Proteiniborus sp. DW1: one gene and its partner. The protein of the gene in region 1 interacts with the protein of each later gene in a pairwise test. Links are inferred from orthologs where the notes say so. Each region holds a gene or a part of one and is shown in the gene's direction. Other genes may lie near its edges.

Evidence for each region.
Region 2: the proteins of tpiA (region 1) and pepT interact in binary tests that used the Escherichia coli proteins (3 or more experiments, as listed by UniProt). The link is inferred for Proteiniborus sp. DW1 from one-to-one orthologs.

What each region holds. Positions count from the first base shown.
Region 1 is NZ_FMDO01000030.1:22,719-31,960, forward strand. What follows is about bases 3,017-5,915. They hold tpiA (triose-phosphate isomerase), read left to right. Parts: upstream 3,017-4,043; coding sequence 4,044-4,787; downstream 4,788-5,915. Other genes in these bases: DW1_RS07120 (phosphoglycerate kinase), read left to right, coding at 3,017-4,031; gpmI (2,3-bisphosphoglycerate-independent phosphoglycerate mutase), read left to right, coding at 4,800-5,915. Outside these bases: DW1_RS07105 (YjjW family glycine radical enzyme activase), read left to right, coding at 1-266; DW1_RS07110 (sugar-binding transcriptional regulator), read left to right, coding at 676-1,713; gap (type I glyceraldehyde-3-phosphate dehydrogenase), read left to right, coding at 1,743-2,753; more of DW1_RS07120, read left to right, coding at 2,835-3,016; more of gpmI, read left to right, coding at 5,916-6,332; eno (phosphopyruvate hydratase), read left to right, coding at 6,439-7,734; preprotein translocase subunit SecG, read left to right, coding at 7,908-8,138; DW1_RS07145 (sodium-translocating pyrophosphatase), read left to right, coding at 8,170-9,242. UniProt on the Escherichia coli protein: Involved in the gluconeogenesis. Catalyzes stereospecifically the conversion of dihydroxyacetone phosphate (DHAP) to D-glyceraldehyde-3-phosphate (G3P).
Region 2 is NZ_FMDO01000013.1:85,425-94,753, reverse strand. What follows is about bases 3,948-6,933. They hold pepT (peptidase T), read left to right. Parts: upstream 3,948-4,817; coding sequence 4,818-6,050; downstream 6,051-6,933. Other genes in these bases: DW1_RS03415 (NAD(P)-dependent oxidoreductase), read right to left, coding at 6,881-6,933; DW1_RS03420 (hypothetical protein), read right to left, coding at 6,502-6,750; DW1_RS03425 (hypothetical protein), read right to left, coding at 6,179-6,403. Outside these bases: DW1_RS03455 (S1C family serine protease), read right to left, coding at 1-183; DW1_RS03450 (sensor histidine kinase), read right to left, coding at 401-1,819; DW1_RS03445 (response regulator transcription factor), read right to left, coding at 1,812-2,513; DW1_RS03440 (ZIP family metal transporter), read left to right, coding at 2,685-3,467; DW1_RS03435 (aspartyl-phosphate phosphatase Spo0E family protein), read right to left, coding at 3,667-3,849; more of DW1_RS03415, read right to left, coding at 6,934-7,834; DW1_RS03410 (TldD/PmbA family protein), read right to left, coding at 8,005-9,329. UniProt on the Escherichia coli protein: Cleaves the N-terminal amino acid of tripeptides.

The sequences.
Region 1 (9,242 bases):
ATGTAAAACTATTAGCTAGCATAGACAAGCTTTTTGAGGTAAGGACCGTTATAGTGCCTGAAGTATTGAATAACTATTATAATGTTGATCAAATAAGTAAGCTTATAGCAAAATTAGATCCTAATATAAGGTACAAAATTATAAAATACAGACCTTTAGGAGTTAGAACAGGCATGATTCAAAGCCATACTCCTTCCGATGAAATGATGAACGAACTTCATGACATTGCCAAAAAAAATGGGCTTAAAGATATAGTATTGTTATAAAGGAACATTTAATTAAAAGTACACAACAAAAGTTGGTCAATAAATCTAACTTTTGTAGGTGTACTTTTTTAGTTGGATTAGCTTAGTCATAAATGGACACAATAATTGAAAAGATAAAATATGAAAAAGTTTTATCTTAACAAAATATATAAAGGTATTGAATTTTATTATTAATATAGTATAATAAAGGTGAGATTATTTTTTTATTCCAATACCGGGACAATTTTTAAACTCCGGGACTACATATGACCTACAATTAAGAAAATAATAATAGTAATGACTATAAAGCATAATGGCAGAGAATAAAAGAAATACTAAGTATTGTATTAGATTTGCTTTATATACAGTTATAATAATGGGTCATTTTTCGACATCTTGGACACAATTCGTCCGCAAGGAGTGTGTTTTGATGAAAGATCTGATTGAACTTCAGAAAAAAATCACACCTGAAATAATTGATATTTTAGAGAAAAGGTATTCAATACTCAGAAATATCTATTATAATCAGCCTATAGGAAGAAGAGCTTTAGCCAATAATTTAGGTCTTGGCGAAAGAGTTATAAGAACAGAAGTAGGTGTTTTAAAAGAACAAGGACTTCTAGACATTGAGACTAATGGAATGAATGTTACAGAAGAAGGAAAAATAATAATTGATAAATTAAAGGATTACATTCATGGATTAAGGGGGCTTAATAGTTTAGAGAAAAAGATTAGGGATATGCTAAGCATAGATAAGGTATATATTGTACCAGGGGATTTAGATGACGATATCATTGCATTCAGAGAAATGGGCAAAACAGCGTCTAATCTTATAAAGCAAGTTACTAAGGAGGGCTATATTATAGGAATTACAGGTGGTACTACTATGGCCCAAGTTGCAGAAGAAATGACAATTGAAAAGACTAAAAGGAATATTACAGTAGTCCCTGCTAGAGGAGGACTGGGAAAGGAACTTGAAACACAGTCAAATAATATTGCGGCCAAAATTGCAAAAAAACTAGGAGGAAGCTATAGGCTCCTGCAAGTCCCTGATAATGTTGGAATTGAAGCTTTAAATGCTCTAATGACTGTTCATGAGGTAAAAGAGGTTTTGGATATTATTAAGAATATGGACATATTAGTCTTTGGCATAGGTAGAGCAGATGTTATGGCCAAGAGGAGAGAATTACAACAGGATAAGATAGACGAGATAAAAAAAGCAGGGGCAGTAGCAGAAGCATTTGGTCACTACTTTAATACTAGTGGAGATATTGTTCTAGAGACGAGTACAATTGGTTTATCTCTAGAGGACTTTAAGAAAATAAACACAGTTATAGGAGTAGCAGGTGGAAAAGATAAAGCTGAGGCAATTGTTGCAGTATGTAAACTACATAGAAATTTGACACTTGTAATTGATGAAGCTGCAGCTAGAAAAATATTATCTATGAATAAAAATGCTACAATATAGTAGCTAATAATATTAAAGGAGGAATTTAAATGTCAATTAAAGTTGCTATTAATGGATTTGGAAGAATAGGAAGAAATGTTCTAAGAATTGCCTTAGAGGACAATGTAAAAGAGCTAGAGTTTGTTGCTGTAAATAGCTCACAAAGCCCAGCAAGCTTGGCTCACCTATTTAAGTATGATACTTGTTTTGGTAAATTTGAAGGCGAAGTAGGTTCTACAGATGATGCAATAGTTGTAAATGGAAAAGAAATAAAAGTAGTAAACAGTAGAGATCCAGAAGGGCTTCCATGGGCAGAGCTAGGAGTAGACCTAGTAATAGAATCTTCAGGTAAGTTTAGAGACAAGGAAAGCAATATGAAGCACATTAAGGCAGGAGCAAAAAAGGTTATAATTACTGCACCTGGTAAAAATGAAGATGCAACTATAGTTATGGGAGTTAATGAAAAAGATTATGACCCTGTAAATCACGTAGTAGTATCTAATGCATCATGTACAACTAATTGTTTAGCACCATTTGCAAAGGTTATAGTAGAGAAATTTGGAGTAGTAAAAGGCTTAATGACAACAGTTCATGCCTATACAAATGACCAAAGAATTCTTGATGGCTCTCACAAGGATTTAAGAAGAGCAAGAGCAGCAGCTGAATCTATTATTCCAACAACTACAGGAGCAGCAAAGGCAGTTGCATTAGTAATTCCTGAGCTTAAAGGAAAGCTTAATGGTATGGCAATGAGAGTTCCTACACCAACAGTTTCAGTAGTTGACGTTGTATTCGAAGTAGAAAGACCTACAACAGCTGAAGAAGTTAATCAAGCATTGAAAGAAGCAGCAGAAGGCGAATTAAAAGGAATACTAGGTTTCTCAGATGAGCCATTAGTTTCAATAGACTATAGAAAAGACCCACGTTCATCAATAATAGATGGATTATCGACAATGGTAATAGACAATATGGTGAAAATAGTTTCTTGGTATGATAATGAATGGGGATATTCTGCAAGAGTTGTAGATTTAGCAGTGTTAATGGCAAATAAGTGGCAATAAGTATTAGAACCGGTTCAATAGTATAGGCTATTGAACCGGATTTTGAACATTTTTATGATGTTATAGCCATTAGGGAGGGATATTATGTTAAACAAAAAGAGTATTGAAGATTTAAATGTAACAGGAAAAAGAGTCTTAGTAAGATGCGACTTCAACGTTCCTATGAATGATAAAGGTGAAATAACAGACGATAGAAGAATAAGGAGTGCAATACCGACTATAGAATACATAATTAACAATGGTGGAAAAGCTATTGTAATGTCCCACTTAGGCAGACCAAAGGGAGAACCTAATCCCAAATATACACTAGAGCCAGTAGCAAAAAGATTAGGTGAATTACTAAATAAGGATGTAATATTTGCAAAAGATGATATGGTAGCAGGTGAAATAACAAAAGAAATAGTAAATAATATGAAAAATTCCGATGTAGTACTATTAGAAAATACAAGATATAGAAAAGAAGAAGAGAAGAATGGAGAAGAATTTGCAAAACAACTAGCTTCATTAGGAGATATGTTTGTAAATGATGCATTTGGCACTGCACATAGAGCTCATGCATCAAATGTTGGACTAAGCAGTCAATTGCCATCTGCATCAGGATATTTAGTGAAAAAAGAAATTGAAATCATGGGCAAAGCAATGTCTAATCCAGAGAGACCTTTTGTTGCTATATTAGGTGGTGCAAAAGTGTCAGATAAAATTAACGTAATTGAGAACTTTCTAGATAAGGTAGATAGCTTGCTAATTGGTGGTGGAATGGCATACACATTCTTAAAGGCACAGGGATTGGAAATAGGTAAATCACTAGTAGAAGAAGATAAAATTGAATTAGCGAAAAATCTATTGGAAAAAGCAAGAGTTAAGAATGTAAACTTAGTATTACCTTTAGACATGGTAGTTGCTAAAGAATTTAAGAATGAAACTGAGTTTAGAACTGTTGATGTTGATAAAATGCCTGAAGATATGATGGGATTAGATATTGGAGAAAAGACAATAGAAGCTTTCTCTGAAATAATAAAAAGTGCTAAGACCATTTTATGGAATGGTCCTATGGGAGTTTTTGAGATGTCAAACTTTGCAAAAGGCACTAATGCTATTGCGAAGGCAATGTCAGAATCAAATGGAATAACTATTGTAGGCGGAGGAGATAGTGCTGCTGCAGTAGAACAAGCAGGATTAGATCATAAGATGACACATGTCTCTACTGGTGGCGGAGCATCACTAGAATTTTTTGAAGGAAAGGTTCTTCCTGGTATCGCTGCAATAGAGGATAAATAAGGAGGGCTAGTTGTGAGGACACCCATTATAGCTGGTAATTGGAAAATGAACAAAACCATAGATGAAGCCATTCAACTAGTTAATGATATTAAGAACAATTTAAAAGAAGAAGTCGAGGTTGTAGTCTGTGTTCCATTTACAGCATTAAATGAAGTAAAGAAAATCATATCTGGTACAAAGCTTAAGCTTGGTGCACAAAATATGCACTGGGAGGAAAGCGGTGCCTTTACTGGTGAAATATCACCTTTAATGCTTAAAGAAATAGGAGTAGATTATGTAATAATTGGTCACTCAGAGAGAAGACAATATTTCAATGAGACAGATGAAACTGTGAATAAAAAGATAAAATCAGCCCTAAAGCATAATATTATTCCAATAGTCTGTGTAGGAGAGGCTTTGGAGCAGAGAGAGGACAATATTGAGAAAGAAGTAGTAAAATCTCAAGTATTAAAAGCTTTTGAGGATATATCTGCGGAAGATATGGTCAAGATTGTAATTGCATACGAGCCAATATGGGCAATTGGCACAGGAAAGACAGCAACAAAAGAAGAAGCTAATGATATGATATCATTTATAAGAACAACAATAATGGATAAATATGACAGAGGGGTATCAGACAAGGTTAGGATACAATATGGAGGAAGTGTTAAACCAAACAATATTACTGAGATAATGAATCAATCAGATATTGATGGTGCATTAGTAGGGGGAGCTAGCTTAAAACCAGAGGAGTTTATTAAGCTAATTAGTTTTTAAAGAGGTGCAAACATGAAAAAAAGCTTAGTAGCAATTATAATACTAGATGGTTGGGGATTAGGAAAAGAATACGAAGGAAATGCGATACTCAAGGCTAAGACCCCTAATTATAGACTTTTAGTGGAGAATTATCCAAGCACTACCCTAGAGGCTAGTGGACTTTCAGTAGGATTGCCAGAGGGACAAATGGGAAATTCTGAAGTTGGACATCTTAACATAGGTGCTGGAAGGATAATATATCAAGAATTGACTAGAATAACAAAGTCTATTGAGAATAAAGAGTTCTTCAATAAAAAAGAACTTTTAGATGCTATAGAAAACTGTAAAAAGAATAAATCAAAGTTACATTTAATGGGTCTACTATCAGATGGAGGAGTTCATAGTCACAATAGTCATCTATATGCGCTTTTAGAACTTGCTAAGTCTAAAGGGCTAGAGGATGTATATATCCACTGCTTCTTAGATGGGAGAGATGTTCCTCCTAAAAGTGGTAAAGGTTTCTTAGAGGAATTAGAAGCAAAGATATCAGAAATTGGAGTAGGGAAAATAGCTACAATTGCAGGTAGATATTATGCAATGGATAGGGATAAGAGATGGGATAGAACTCAGTTGGCTTACGAAGCACTAACTCTAGGAGTAGGCAATACTGGAGGTTCAGCAATAGAGATTATTAATAAATCTTATGCAGACGAATTAACAGATGAATTTGTTGTGCCTTCAGTAATAATGAATAAAAATAAGCCTGTTGCAGTAGTAGATGAGGGAGATTCTATTATATTCTTTAACTTTAGGCCTGATAGGGCAAGACAATTAACAAGGGCATTTGTAGATGAGGACTTTGAAGGCTTTGAGCGTAAGAAAAAGGTCAATACTCATTATGTGTGCATGACTCAGTATGATAAGACCATAGAAAACGTAGAAATAATTTACAAACCTCAAAGCTATACAAATACACTAGGTGAGTATATAAGTTCATTAGGCATGAAGCAACTAAGGATTGCAGAAACTGAAAAGTACGCTCATGTTACTTTCTTTTTCAACGGAGGTGTTGAAAAACCAAATGAAGGTGAAGACAGGATATTGATACCCTCTCCAAAGGTAGCAACATACGATTTAAAGCCTGAAATGAGTGCTATAGAAGTTAAAAATGAAGTAATAAACAGAATTAAAAGTGGAGTATATGATCTAATTGTACTTAACTTTGCTAATACAGATATGGTAGGACACACAGGAGATTTTAATGCAGCTGTAAAAGCTATTGAAATAGTTGATGCTTGTCTTGGTGAAATAGTTCATGAAATTAATAAAGTAAATGGAAAAGTGCTTATTACAGCAGATCATGGGAATGCTGAAGAGATGATAGATACAGAAACAGGGGGGAAGCTTACTGCCCATACTACTAATAGAGTACCATGTATAATTGTAGGCGAAGGTAATGTAAAGCTGAGGGAAGGAATTTTAGCAGACATTGCCCCCACTTTATTAGATATTATGAATGTTCCAATTCCCCGGGAAATGACTGGAACATCATTGATAATTAAGTAGTTTTAGCGATAGTGGAACAGTAGTTTAATGATAGTGTAGCGATAGCTAAACAATTGTTCAACTACTGCTCACTATTGGTCGAATTAAAACAAGGAGGTTAACAACCATGACAATGATAACAGACATTTATGCGAGAGAGATACTTGACTCGAGAGGAAATCCAACAGTAGAGGTTGAGGTATGGACAGAAAGTGATGGATATGGAAGAGCAGCAGTGCCTTCAGGTGCTTCTACTGGTGCTTTTGAAGCTGTAGAATTAAGAGACAATGACAAAGATAGATATTTAGGCAAAGGAGTAACTAATGCTGTAAATAATGTCAATGAGATAATAGCTCCTGAAATTATAGGGATGGATGCACTAGACCAAGTAGCTATAGATATGAGGCTTATAGAGCTTGATGGTACAGATAATAAGGGGAAACTAGGAGCTAACGCAATTCTTGGAGTGTCAATGGCAGTTGCAAAAGCAGCAGCTGATACATTAGGATTACCACTATATCAATATTTAGGTGGAGTAAATTCAAAAACCCTACCAGTTCCAATGATGAACATACTAAACGGTGGAGAGCATGCTGATAATAATGTAGATATTCAAGAATTCATGGTAATGCCAGTTGGGGCACTTACTTTTAGAGAAGCTCTTAGAATGGGAGCAGAAATATTCCACAATTTAAAGAAAGTTCTAAAGGATAAAGGATTAAATACTGCTGTAGGTGATGAAGGCGGATTTGCTCCAAACTTAAGCTCTAATGAAGAAGCTCTAGCTACTATAGTAGAAGCAATTAAAAAGGCTGGATATAAACCAGGAGAAGAAGTATTCTTAGCATTAGACGTAGCTGCTACAGAAATGTACAACAAAGAAACTAAAGTTTATACTTTAGCAGGTGAAGGAAAAGAGTTCACTTCGGCTGAAATGATTGATTTCTACGAAGAATTAGTTAATAAATATCCTATTATATCAATAGAAGATGGTTTAGATGAAGAAGATTGGGAAGGCTGGAAAGCCTTAACAGAAAGATTAGGAGATAGAGTTCAATTAGTAGGTGACGATTTATTTGTAACTAATACAAAAAGACTAGAGAAAGGCATTCAAACTGGAGTTGCTAACTCAATATTAATTAAGCTTAACCAAATTGGTACTATTACAGAAACCCTTGATGCTATTGAAATGGCAAAGAGAGCTGGATATACAGCAGTTGTTTCACATAGATCAGGTGAGACTGAAGACTCTACTATTGCTGATTTAGTAGTAGCTGTTAATGCTGGACAAATAAAGACAGGTGCACCTTCAAGAACAGATAGAGTAGCTAAATACAATCAATTGCTTAGAATAGAAGATATGCTTGGTGAATCTAGCCAGTATAGAGGAAGAGAAGTCTTTTATAACATAAAAAGAAAATAAAGTAAGCAAGAAGGTATGAATTTCCTAAATTTGCCGAATACTATCAATAGTCAACTATTGATAGTATTCGGCAATTAGGTTTAAAAGCTCATAAACACCTAAATACTTGTTGATTTTATATTGCCACTGTGTTAAAATTATTGTGTTCATGAGACAGAACAGGAGGTGGAAAGATGCAAACATTATTTTATATTTTAATTGTAATAGCGAGCTTGGCACTTATTGCTAGTGTATTATTACAGTCAGGAAAAAGTGCTGGATTATCTGGCAGCATAGGCGGTGGAGCAGAGAGCATTTGGGGTAAAAACAAAGGAAGAAGCTATGAAGGAATACTTAGTAAAATAACTACAATATCTGCAATAGTGTTCGTTATATCAGCATTAGTTTTAACTGCATTGCAGTAATAGTAATTTTTAGTCAAGGAGGAAAGGGTATATGGACATATTTTTAATCTCAGCACCAGTTGTTGGGATAATTGCGCTGTTATTCGCTTTGTATAAAGCATCAACAATTAACAAGGTATCTCCTGGTAATGATAGAATGAAGGAAATAGCATCTTACATTGCAGATGGTGCTATGGCTTTTCTTTCAAGAGAATATAAAACTTTAGCAATATTTGTTGTTATATTATTTATAATTTTATCATTAGGGATAGATATATTAACTGGTGTAAGCTTCTTAATTGGAGCGATTTTTTCAGCTTTAACAGGATTTTTTGGAATGAAAGTTGCTACAAAAGCCAATGTTAGAACTGCTAGCGCTGCAAAGGATGGTGGAATGAATAAAGCTCTTAGCGTAGCATTCTCTGGTGGAGCAGTTATGGGAATGGCAGTTGTAGGGTTAGGACTTTTAGGTGTTGGTATTCTATATGCTACTATAGGTAATCCAGCAACTATAACAGGTTTTGGACTTGGTGCTTCATCAATAGCTCTTTTTGCACGTGTTGGTGGAGGTATATATACTAAAGCTGCCGACGTAGGAGCAGACCTTGTAGGAAAGGTTGAAGCAGGTATTCCAGAAGATGACCCAAGAAACCCTGCAGTTATAGCTGATAACGTAGGAGATAACGTAGGTGACGTTGCAGGTATGGGTGCTGACTTGTTTGAATCTTATGTAGGTTCAATTATATCAGCTATTACATTAGGTGTAGTAGTATTTGATGCAAATGGAGCATTATTCCCATTAGTGTTATCAGCAGTTGGAGTAATTGCTTCTATAATAGGAACTTTCTTTGTAAGAGCTAAAGAAGGTTCAGATCCTCAAAAGTCTCTTAATACTGGTACGCTTGTAAGTTCAGTACTAACAGTTATTGTTGCATTCTTCTTAAGTAAGAGTATGTTAGATTCATATCAGCCTTTTATTGCAATACTTTCTGGACTAGCAGTAGGATTAATCGTAGCTAGAATTACTGAGTATTATACTTCAGGAGATTTCAAGCCTGTTCAAAGCATCGCAGATGAATCAGAAACAGGAAGTTCAACTAATATTATTGGTGGATTATCAGTAGG
Region 2 (9,329 bases), on another replicon or contig:
ATTGTTGTACATGATAAAACCATTTCCTGTAATATAATCATTATTATAGAGTGAATTATGGTTTTCGCTTATATTATTGCTTGTATAATAATTATCATTTGTACTATATCCTCTATTTGTATCGCTGTTATTGTAACCATCATTAGAGTCATTATAATTATTGTTCATATTATAGTAATCCATAAAAAACCTCCTTACTCGCTAATTTGTATATATTAGTATTAGGTAAATACCCTTCTTTAACTATATTATAGACAAAATATTTTAATAAAATATGAACAGATTGTAAATTCATACTAACAATAGTTAATCAATCATTAAACCATTTTTAGTCCTTAATTCTCCTCCTCAGTTCTCAATTTCATTAGGCATATTTGCATATTCTCAAAATAATACATGTCTACTCGTTATCACAAAGTTTCAATGTAAAGCAAAACACCGTTCCTTCTCCAATCTTGCTTTCCACCCATATTTGCTCATTGTGACTTTTTATGATCTCCTTTACTATTGAAAGTCCTAGTCCCGTTCCCTTTATTTGTCTAGATCTTGATTTATCTCCTTTATAAAATCTTTGCCAAATATTATTAAGCTCATTCTCTGGTATTCCTATTCCCGTATCCTTAATTGATATAAATACTTTATCTTCCTTCATTTCAGTTTTAACAAATAAATTTCCGCCATTATTCATGAATTTTATTGCATTATCTACTAAGTTCGATATTACCTGGGAAATACTATCCTTATCCGCCATTACTAGTGTAGGATCCTGTGCAAATCTAGCTTCTATATTGATGTCCTTTTCTTCAAGCTTGTTGCTATAATTAACTATAGTTCTTCTAATCAACTCGTTAATATCAAACTTCTCCATATTGAGTATATTTTTCCCTGATTCCATTTTTGACAAATCTAAAAGATTGTTTATAAGCTCAGTAAGTCTACCTGTTTCTCTATAGATTATGTCTAAGTATTCTTCCCTGGTCTCTTCAGATAATTCCACATCCATAAGCCCCTTCACGTATCCTTTGATAAGTGTTAGTGGTGTTCTTAGTTCATGTGAAACATCTGCTATAAATCCCTTTCTCATTTCTTCTAGCTTATCTAGCTCTCCTGCCATATAGTTAAAAGAAACAGCTAATTGTCCTATTTCATCCTTTGACATTATAGAAACTCTTTTGTCAAATTCTCCTGAAGCTATTACCTTAGTAATTTCATTCATTTCCTTTATAGGCCTTGAAATCCTCTGGGAAATAAAATAGAGTAATACTAATGCTATAGTCATTGATATGAGCATTGAATAGATGATTATTTTATATGTCTCCTTTAAAGTTTCCTTAACCTCATATATTGGCGAATGCATGAAAATACCATTTTCTACTTTGCCATTGATAAATATTGGTATTCCTACTGTCATTACTGGACTATTAAAATACTCGTCGTAGCTTCCCCTTTTAGCAATAATATTTCCCTTCAATACACTTACAATATCATCTTCTGTTAGCTGTCTCCCTATTAGTCTAGTCTCAGATCTATTAGATACTCCATATACATATCCCATTTTATCTACGACCCATACCTTTGTGTTTAAAAATCTTTCTATGGATTCCATTTCAAGCTCAAGTCTTTCATAAGTAACCTGACGATTAAGGTATTTTATTACTGTTGAATTAAGTTTTTGTCCCTCGGCAATTAAGACTTCACTTCTTTTTTCAAAATAATAATTTTCGAACATTTTTATCATTGATGCTCCCAATACAGCAAATATCACTAATATTACAATAAAATATACTGATACTAGCTTTTTAAATACTGTATTAAACACCTTTTTTCACCTCAAATTTATAGCCCACTCCCCACACTGTTTTTATCTCATATTTGTCCTCAACTCCTTTAAGCTTTTCTCTTAATCTTTTTATGTGAACATCAACAGTTCTTGTTTCACCTACAAAATCATATCCCCATATTTGCTCTATAAGCTGATCTCTGGTAAATAATTTGTTAGGATTTGAAACTAAAAAGTATATAAGTTCCATTTCTTTTTTTGGTAGGCTCATGATCTGATCATTTACTTTTATACTGAATTCATCCATATCTACCATTAATGAAGGCAATATGACTTTGTCTCTACTATTATATTCCTTAGGATTAACTCTCCTAAGAACAGCTCTTATCCTTGCAATCAACTCCTCAGGCTCGAAAGGTTTTACCATATAGTCATCGGCGCCAAGTCTAAGACCTAGTACTTTATCAAAGGTTTCTCCCTTTGCTGTAAGCATTATAATAGGTACTTCACTTACTTTCTTTATTTCTCTGCACACATCATACCCATCAATTTTAGGAAGCATAATATCTAGTATGACTATATCTGGCATTTCTTTCATGAATTTTTCTAATGCATCTTCCCCATCATATGCCTTTACTACTTGAAATCTTTCTCTTAACAAAAACATTTCTATCATATTACATATTTCTATATCATCATCAACTACTAACACTTTATAAAAATCACCAGACATAATATCACCTCGTGTAAAATCTTTAATTCAATATTATCAAATTTAGCATTTATTGTGAACTTTTTGATATAATAGATAAATATAGGGTATTAATAAATTGTTAAACTATACCTTTATTTTGACGATTATTCTACATATTTTAATTGAATTTACATCTGAAAGGGGAATTTTATGACAGCTATTTTAAATTCAGAAAATGTTATTTTTGTTGGAATCATAACTAGCATTTTAGCAGGGCTTTCTACTGGTTTAGGTGCTCTTCCTATCTTTTTCGCTAAAGATGTATCCAATAAAACACTTGACACAATGCTAGGCTTTGCTGCAGGAGTTATGCTAGCTGCAACATCTTTTTCTTTAGTTATTCCAGCCATAGAAGCTGGCGGAGGTGGTTTAAAGGGAGCTGGTATTGTATTAATCGGAATTATTCTTGGAGGAGTATTTTTAGACCTTACTGATAAGCATTCTCCTCATATTCATTTACTTGACAAGCGTGAAGAGGGAAACAAATCGTCTTTAGCTAAAATGTGGCTATTTATAATTGCCATAGCCATACACAACTTCCCTGAGGGACTTGCAGTAGGTGTTGGATTTGGTGATGGGAATGTATCTAACGGAATTACTTTGGCTATCGGTATAAGCCTCCAAAACCTGCCTGAAGGTATGGCAGTTGCATTAGCTTTAGTTAGAGAAAACTATTCTCTAGGAAAGGCTTTTTTAATTGCATTGTTAACAGGTTTAGTAGAGCCAATAGGTGCTTTCATAGGGCTAGCGCTTGTTCATATAGCTGCACCTTTATTGCCTCTAATATTAGCCTTTGCAGCTGGAGCAATGCTATTTGTTATCAGCGATGAGATAATTCCTGAAACTCATAAAAATGGTTATGAGAGGCAAGCTACTTATGGAGTAGTCATTGGATTTGCTATAATGATGCTGTTAGATGTTACCTTGGGATGATTAAACCTAGTCCCACTTTCTGAATACTTCTATCAGAAATATGCAACGATAAAGCGGCGAGTATTCACCGCTTTTTTCTATTCTTATGATTGTAATGCTTTATATATCTATGTGAAATATTCTAAAAATAGCGATAAGTATTGAACCCTATGGATTAGTAATAAACCCAAAGAGCAATAATTCTAGGAAATTAGCTATTTTATAATAGAGCATTTATTGTTCGCATAGTATAGGAATAATACTTATATATTAGCTTGTCCAATTCAATACTTAGCTCTAGAGCTTTTGTTTTATCTACTATTTCGCTTTCTAAAAGTTTATTCAATTCTTCTTGTTTGTTTTCTATAGCAGTTTTTATAGCTTCAGTATAACAATTGCACATAGAATCTCACTTCCTTATAAAAAATAGACAACAAACGGTAAAATTCAACCAGATATCTTTCCAATTCAATTCCATATATAGTATAAATTATAACATCTTTATCCATATATAGTATAAATTATAGCATTTTCTGACAATAAATACAAGATAATCTATTCATTTCTGCCCAGTCTACACCTTTTTTCGTATTACAATCTGCGACAATTTCCGATAAAATCAATTTATTGTGGTGATTTCACTTCATGTTTGCCCATTTAATTCCTTTTCTAACCGAATTTACCTTTATTTTTACTTGCCTATTTACTACTAAAGAAAGCTTATACATCTTAGAGAATTATTTAATTTTTTATTTAATATATAGTTGCACTCACCTCCATATCAAATTTTAAATTATTCTTTGTATTATATCACTATATAATCCATAATTCTAAAAAGTCAGCAATCATATTGAATTATAGTTACACTACTTTTTAAACAAATACCTTTTAAGCTTATCTACTTCATATTTAGTTTTATATATATCCCTTTCATTATCCAAGCAAACAAAAACTATTCCTTTATACTTATTTATTTTTAATAGCAGCCTGTCAGGACAAAAAAACAGAGTTCACACCTATATACATTTTTTTGTTTTTGCTGAAAAAGTAGCACTTTCCTAACGAATAAAAAAACTACAGGGGGGGTGGCCCTGTAGTCAAGGGGGGAATTATTCATTTTGGGGGTAGTTTTTCTTTGATAATTATTATCAACTATCTATTACTATATTACCCAGGGTCAACAACACTAAACATTTATATGTAAATTTTTATTAAATTTTTGCATTTTAAATTTAACTCCAGATTGAACATTTGAAAATAATATAAATTTATAATTTTTCTGTTCCAAGTTCTTCTATTTCATTTTTAAATACATTATAATAAGTATAAAATGAAATAGTAAATATAAATATATTTGACGAGGTGACATATATGAAAAAAGTAGTTGATAGGTTTTTAAATTATGTAGCCATAGATACAAAATCAGAATACGATTCTCAGGATTTTCCTAGCTCAAAAAAACAATTTGAACTGGCAAATCTCTTAGTTAAGGAATTAAATGAACTAGGCCTTAAGGATGTTTCAGTAGATGAAAATTGTTATGTAATGGCTACTCTTCCTTCGAACACAGATAAAAAAGTACCTACTATTGGTTTTATTGCTCATATGGATACTAGTCCTGATATGTCAGGAGAAAATGTAAAGCCTAAAATAGTTGAAAATTATGATGGTGGAGATATTATTCTAAATAAAGAAAACAATATAGTTCTATCTCCAAAGGATTTCCCAGAGCTTAAAGAATACATAGGAAAAACTCTAATCACTACAGATGGCACTACTTTACTGGGAGCAGATGATAAGGCAGGCATAGCAGAAATAATGACTGCTATAGAATATCTGGTAAATAATCCTCAAATAGAGCATGGTGATATAAAGGTTGCCTTTACACCTGATGAAGAGGTGGGAAGAGGAGCGGACTACTTTGATGTGAAGAAGTTCAATGCAGATTTTGCATATACAGTGGATGGCGGTAGATTAGGAGAGCTGGAATATGAGAATTTCAACGCTGCTGGTGTTAAACTAACTATAAAAGGTAGAAATGTTCATCCTGGTTCCGCTAAGAATAAGATGATAAATTCCATGGAGATAGCCATGGAACTAAATTCTATGCTGCCTGAAAATCAAAAGCCCAAATATACAGAAGGCTATGAAGGGTTTTTCCTTCTTTCATCTTTAAATGGAGATGTTGAAGAAACAAAAGCAAGCTATATTATAAGAGATCATTTTAGGGATAAATTCGAAGAGAAAAAGGGTCTCATGCAAAAAGTAGTAGATTTCTTAAATGCTAAATACGGCGAAGGCACTGTTCATTTAGAGATAAAAGACCAGTACTATAATATGAAGGAAAAAATAGAACCTGTAATGCATATAGTTGACACTGCCAAAAGAGCTATGGAAGAGTTAGGAATAACTCCTTTAATAACTCCTGTCCGTGGTGGTACTGATGGTGCTAGACTATCTTATATGGGACTACCTTGTCCAAATCTATTTACTGGTGGGCACAACTATCATGGAAAATATGAATTTATCCCTGTAGAATCTATGGAAAAAGCTGTGGAAGTTATTTTGAAGATTATAGAACTGTATAGTAAAGGTAGTAAATAGGTCAATTTAAGTTTTACTACTTATGTAATATAGAAATTTGGTGCTTAATAGAAAATGTCAAGGCAAGACAATTAAACTCAATAATCAAAACTACCATCTTAATAGGTAGTTTTGATTATATTTATATCCTATATCCCAAGGTCATTAATAATCTTTTCAATGCTTTCCTCCAGATCTAACTCTTCAATTAGATTGATAATGTCTTCTTCGGTATTGGAATATTTATATACACTTCTCATGTCATCATTTGTGTCTTTAGAAGTATGTATATCATTAAGATTTTCCTGTCCAATAGTCACTCCACATATATTATTATCAACAAAGCTTTGATGATCGCTCAATCCATAATACATATCTACATATTCTATACTATTTTTATCTAGGCTTATTTTTATTTTATCTATTAGTTCTTTACTTATTAAATTCTCATTATCTAAAGTAATTTTCCCACCTAAAAGTAACTTTCCCCAGTATAAGGGGCTAGTCCAATTTTTTTGAATCTATTCTCAATAAAAAAAGCAACCTTTTCTTTACCTTCTGTACCTGCAAGCCTACCTTTAAACCCCTCTGAAGTAAGTATTTTCATAGTAGCCTCTAAAGAATCCTCTAAGTCAGTTTCAGGCTTAATTACATCTTCGGAACATGCTACCAAAAATAATACAAGTATTATTAATAAAATACTCTTTATTCTCTTACTCATGCTTATCCCCCTAACTTATTAGGGTATATATAGATATTAATGTAAACTTTTGATAAGCTTTATTTTATGACATAAAAAAACTAGAGCCTAAGCCCTAGTTAATATTATAAATATAGTTGTAAAATTTTTATTATATAACTCTATTTTGTGGATTTCCGTCAAGCCACTGGATTATGTTATCAAATGTTATTTGTGCTCTTCTTTTCATGGCTTCTTTAGTTGCAAAGCCTATATGTGGAGTTAGTACTGTATTTGGTGCTTTCAGTAATGGATAATCTAATGGTAGTGGTGGCTCCATATCGAATACATCTATACCCGCTCCTCCTAGGTCTCCATTATTTAAAGCTTCTGCTAAGGCTTTGTTGTCTACTATAGGACCTCTAGCTGTATTTATAAGCAGTGCATCTTTTTTCATAAAGCTAAGTTTTTCAGCGTCAATTAGTCCTCTTGTGTCTTTTGTAAGTGGAAGGTGTATAGTTACTATATCACTTTCTTTTAGTAGTTCTTCTAAGGGTAGATATGTCACTCCCTTATTTTTAAGTTCTTCATTCTCACTTCTATTGTAAGCCACTAGTTTGCATCCAAAAGCTAATCCTATCTCCGCTACTCTACTTCCTATGGCCCCTGTTCCTATGACTCCTAAAATCTTACCCTGTAAATCTGTTTGGCTAAATCCAGCCATGATTTTTCCACTTCTAGTAGCATTGTCTAGTGGAACTATGTTCCTTAATAATGAGATAATCAAACCATATGTAAGCTCAGCCACTGATGCTGTACTATATCCTGCTGAATTTGAAACAATTATATGATTTTCTTTGCATACCTCTAAGTCTACATGGTCTACCCCAGTAAAAGCTACTGAAATCAATTTTAATTTATCATTTGATTCTATAACCTCGCCTTTTAGTGGCATATTAGCTAGGACTATTACATCCATTCCCTTAACTCTTTCTTTTAATTCTTCTATCTCTGTTGTTCTTTGATTATGTACTATTAGTTCATGTCCCTTGTCTGTGATAGGTTTTGCTATAGCTCTAATCTCTTCTTCTGATATACCTAAAGGCTCCAGTACAACTATTTTCATTTATCAACGCTCCTCTATTTATGTTTTTATAATATATTAATACCCTTATATCCCAAGGATATTAATGATTTTTCTATGTTTTATTATAGCACTTTGAAAAAGAAAATCATAGTTCATTAAACAAGTTAAGCTCTGGTGCCTTACACCAGAGCTTAACTTGTTTTTTTATATTATTTACCAGCCACTGTTAAACTTTTTATTTTAATTGAGGGGGAACCAAAATAATTTCCGCCTGGAAATGAAAACCTAGTATCATTTCCTATGGCTTGTATATCGTTTAACAGTTTGTAGAAATTTCCTGAAATAACTATCTGACACAATGATTTTGTTATATGTCCTTTCTCTATTAAAAAACCATTAGATGACAATGAAAAGTCTCCTGATGTTGGATTTATGCCGGCATGCAATCCTTGTATATCTGTAATCATAATTCCTTCATCTACAGAACTTATCATATCCTCTAGGGTTTGTTCTCCTTCTTCAATATACATATTAGTAGATACAACTCCTATGGAGCTTTTGTGAGAATTTCTAAAACCATTTCCAGTTGACTTTAAGCCAGCTTTTTCTGCTGTTTTTTTGTTATGAAGGAAGGTTTTTAAAACACCATTCTTAATTATGTGCTTGGAGTAAGTAGGGGTACCTTCATCATCAAAGGTTCTACATACTATTCCTTTATCCATTAATGGATTCTCTACTATATTTAAATCTGAAACTCCTACTTTTTCACCAATTTTTCCCTTCATTAAGGATAAATTCTTCTGAACAATATTTCCTAAAAACACTTGCAACATATTGCTAAACAGGTTTGCTGATACATTATTTCTCAATATTATTTCATAGTTTCTAGACTCTATTGATGTAGCTCCCAGCATACTTACAGCATCTGAAGCTGCTTCTTTAACTAATACATCTTTATACTCATCTAATAAATCATCTATAACCATATGAGTGTAGCCTGTCTGCATTTCATTTCCATTATTGGCTACAACGGAAAGATCTATAACTGCTACACTATATGTATCCTCTAGCTCTAAGCCCTTTGTATTTACTATGAAAACTGAATTGGTACGTTCATAGTAACTGCAGGATTCTACTGCTTTTACCTTTTCATCATAAGCAAAGGCAGCTTTTTCAATAGACTTCAAAAACTCTATTTTCTCATCATCTGTATATTTATCTAATTTATTTGCCTTTTTTTCAGTATTTTCATATTTATTATCTGGAGCAGATAATACTTCTATATCTTCACTGTCGTTGTTTTCTGCATACTGGATTAAATTCTTAAGTAATTCATCAATGGAGTCTTCCATAAGCTTTTCAGTATAAGAATATCCCATTTTTCCATTGTAAATACCTCTAAGGGATAAGATCTTTTCATCTGCTACATTATAGCCCTCCAAATTTCCTTCGTAAATATTGAAGGCTGTAGATGAATTTCTCACAATATAGACTTCCATGTCTTCAATTCCATACTCTTTTCCTTTTTGGAATA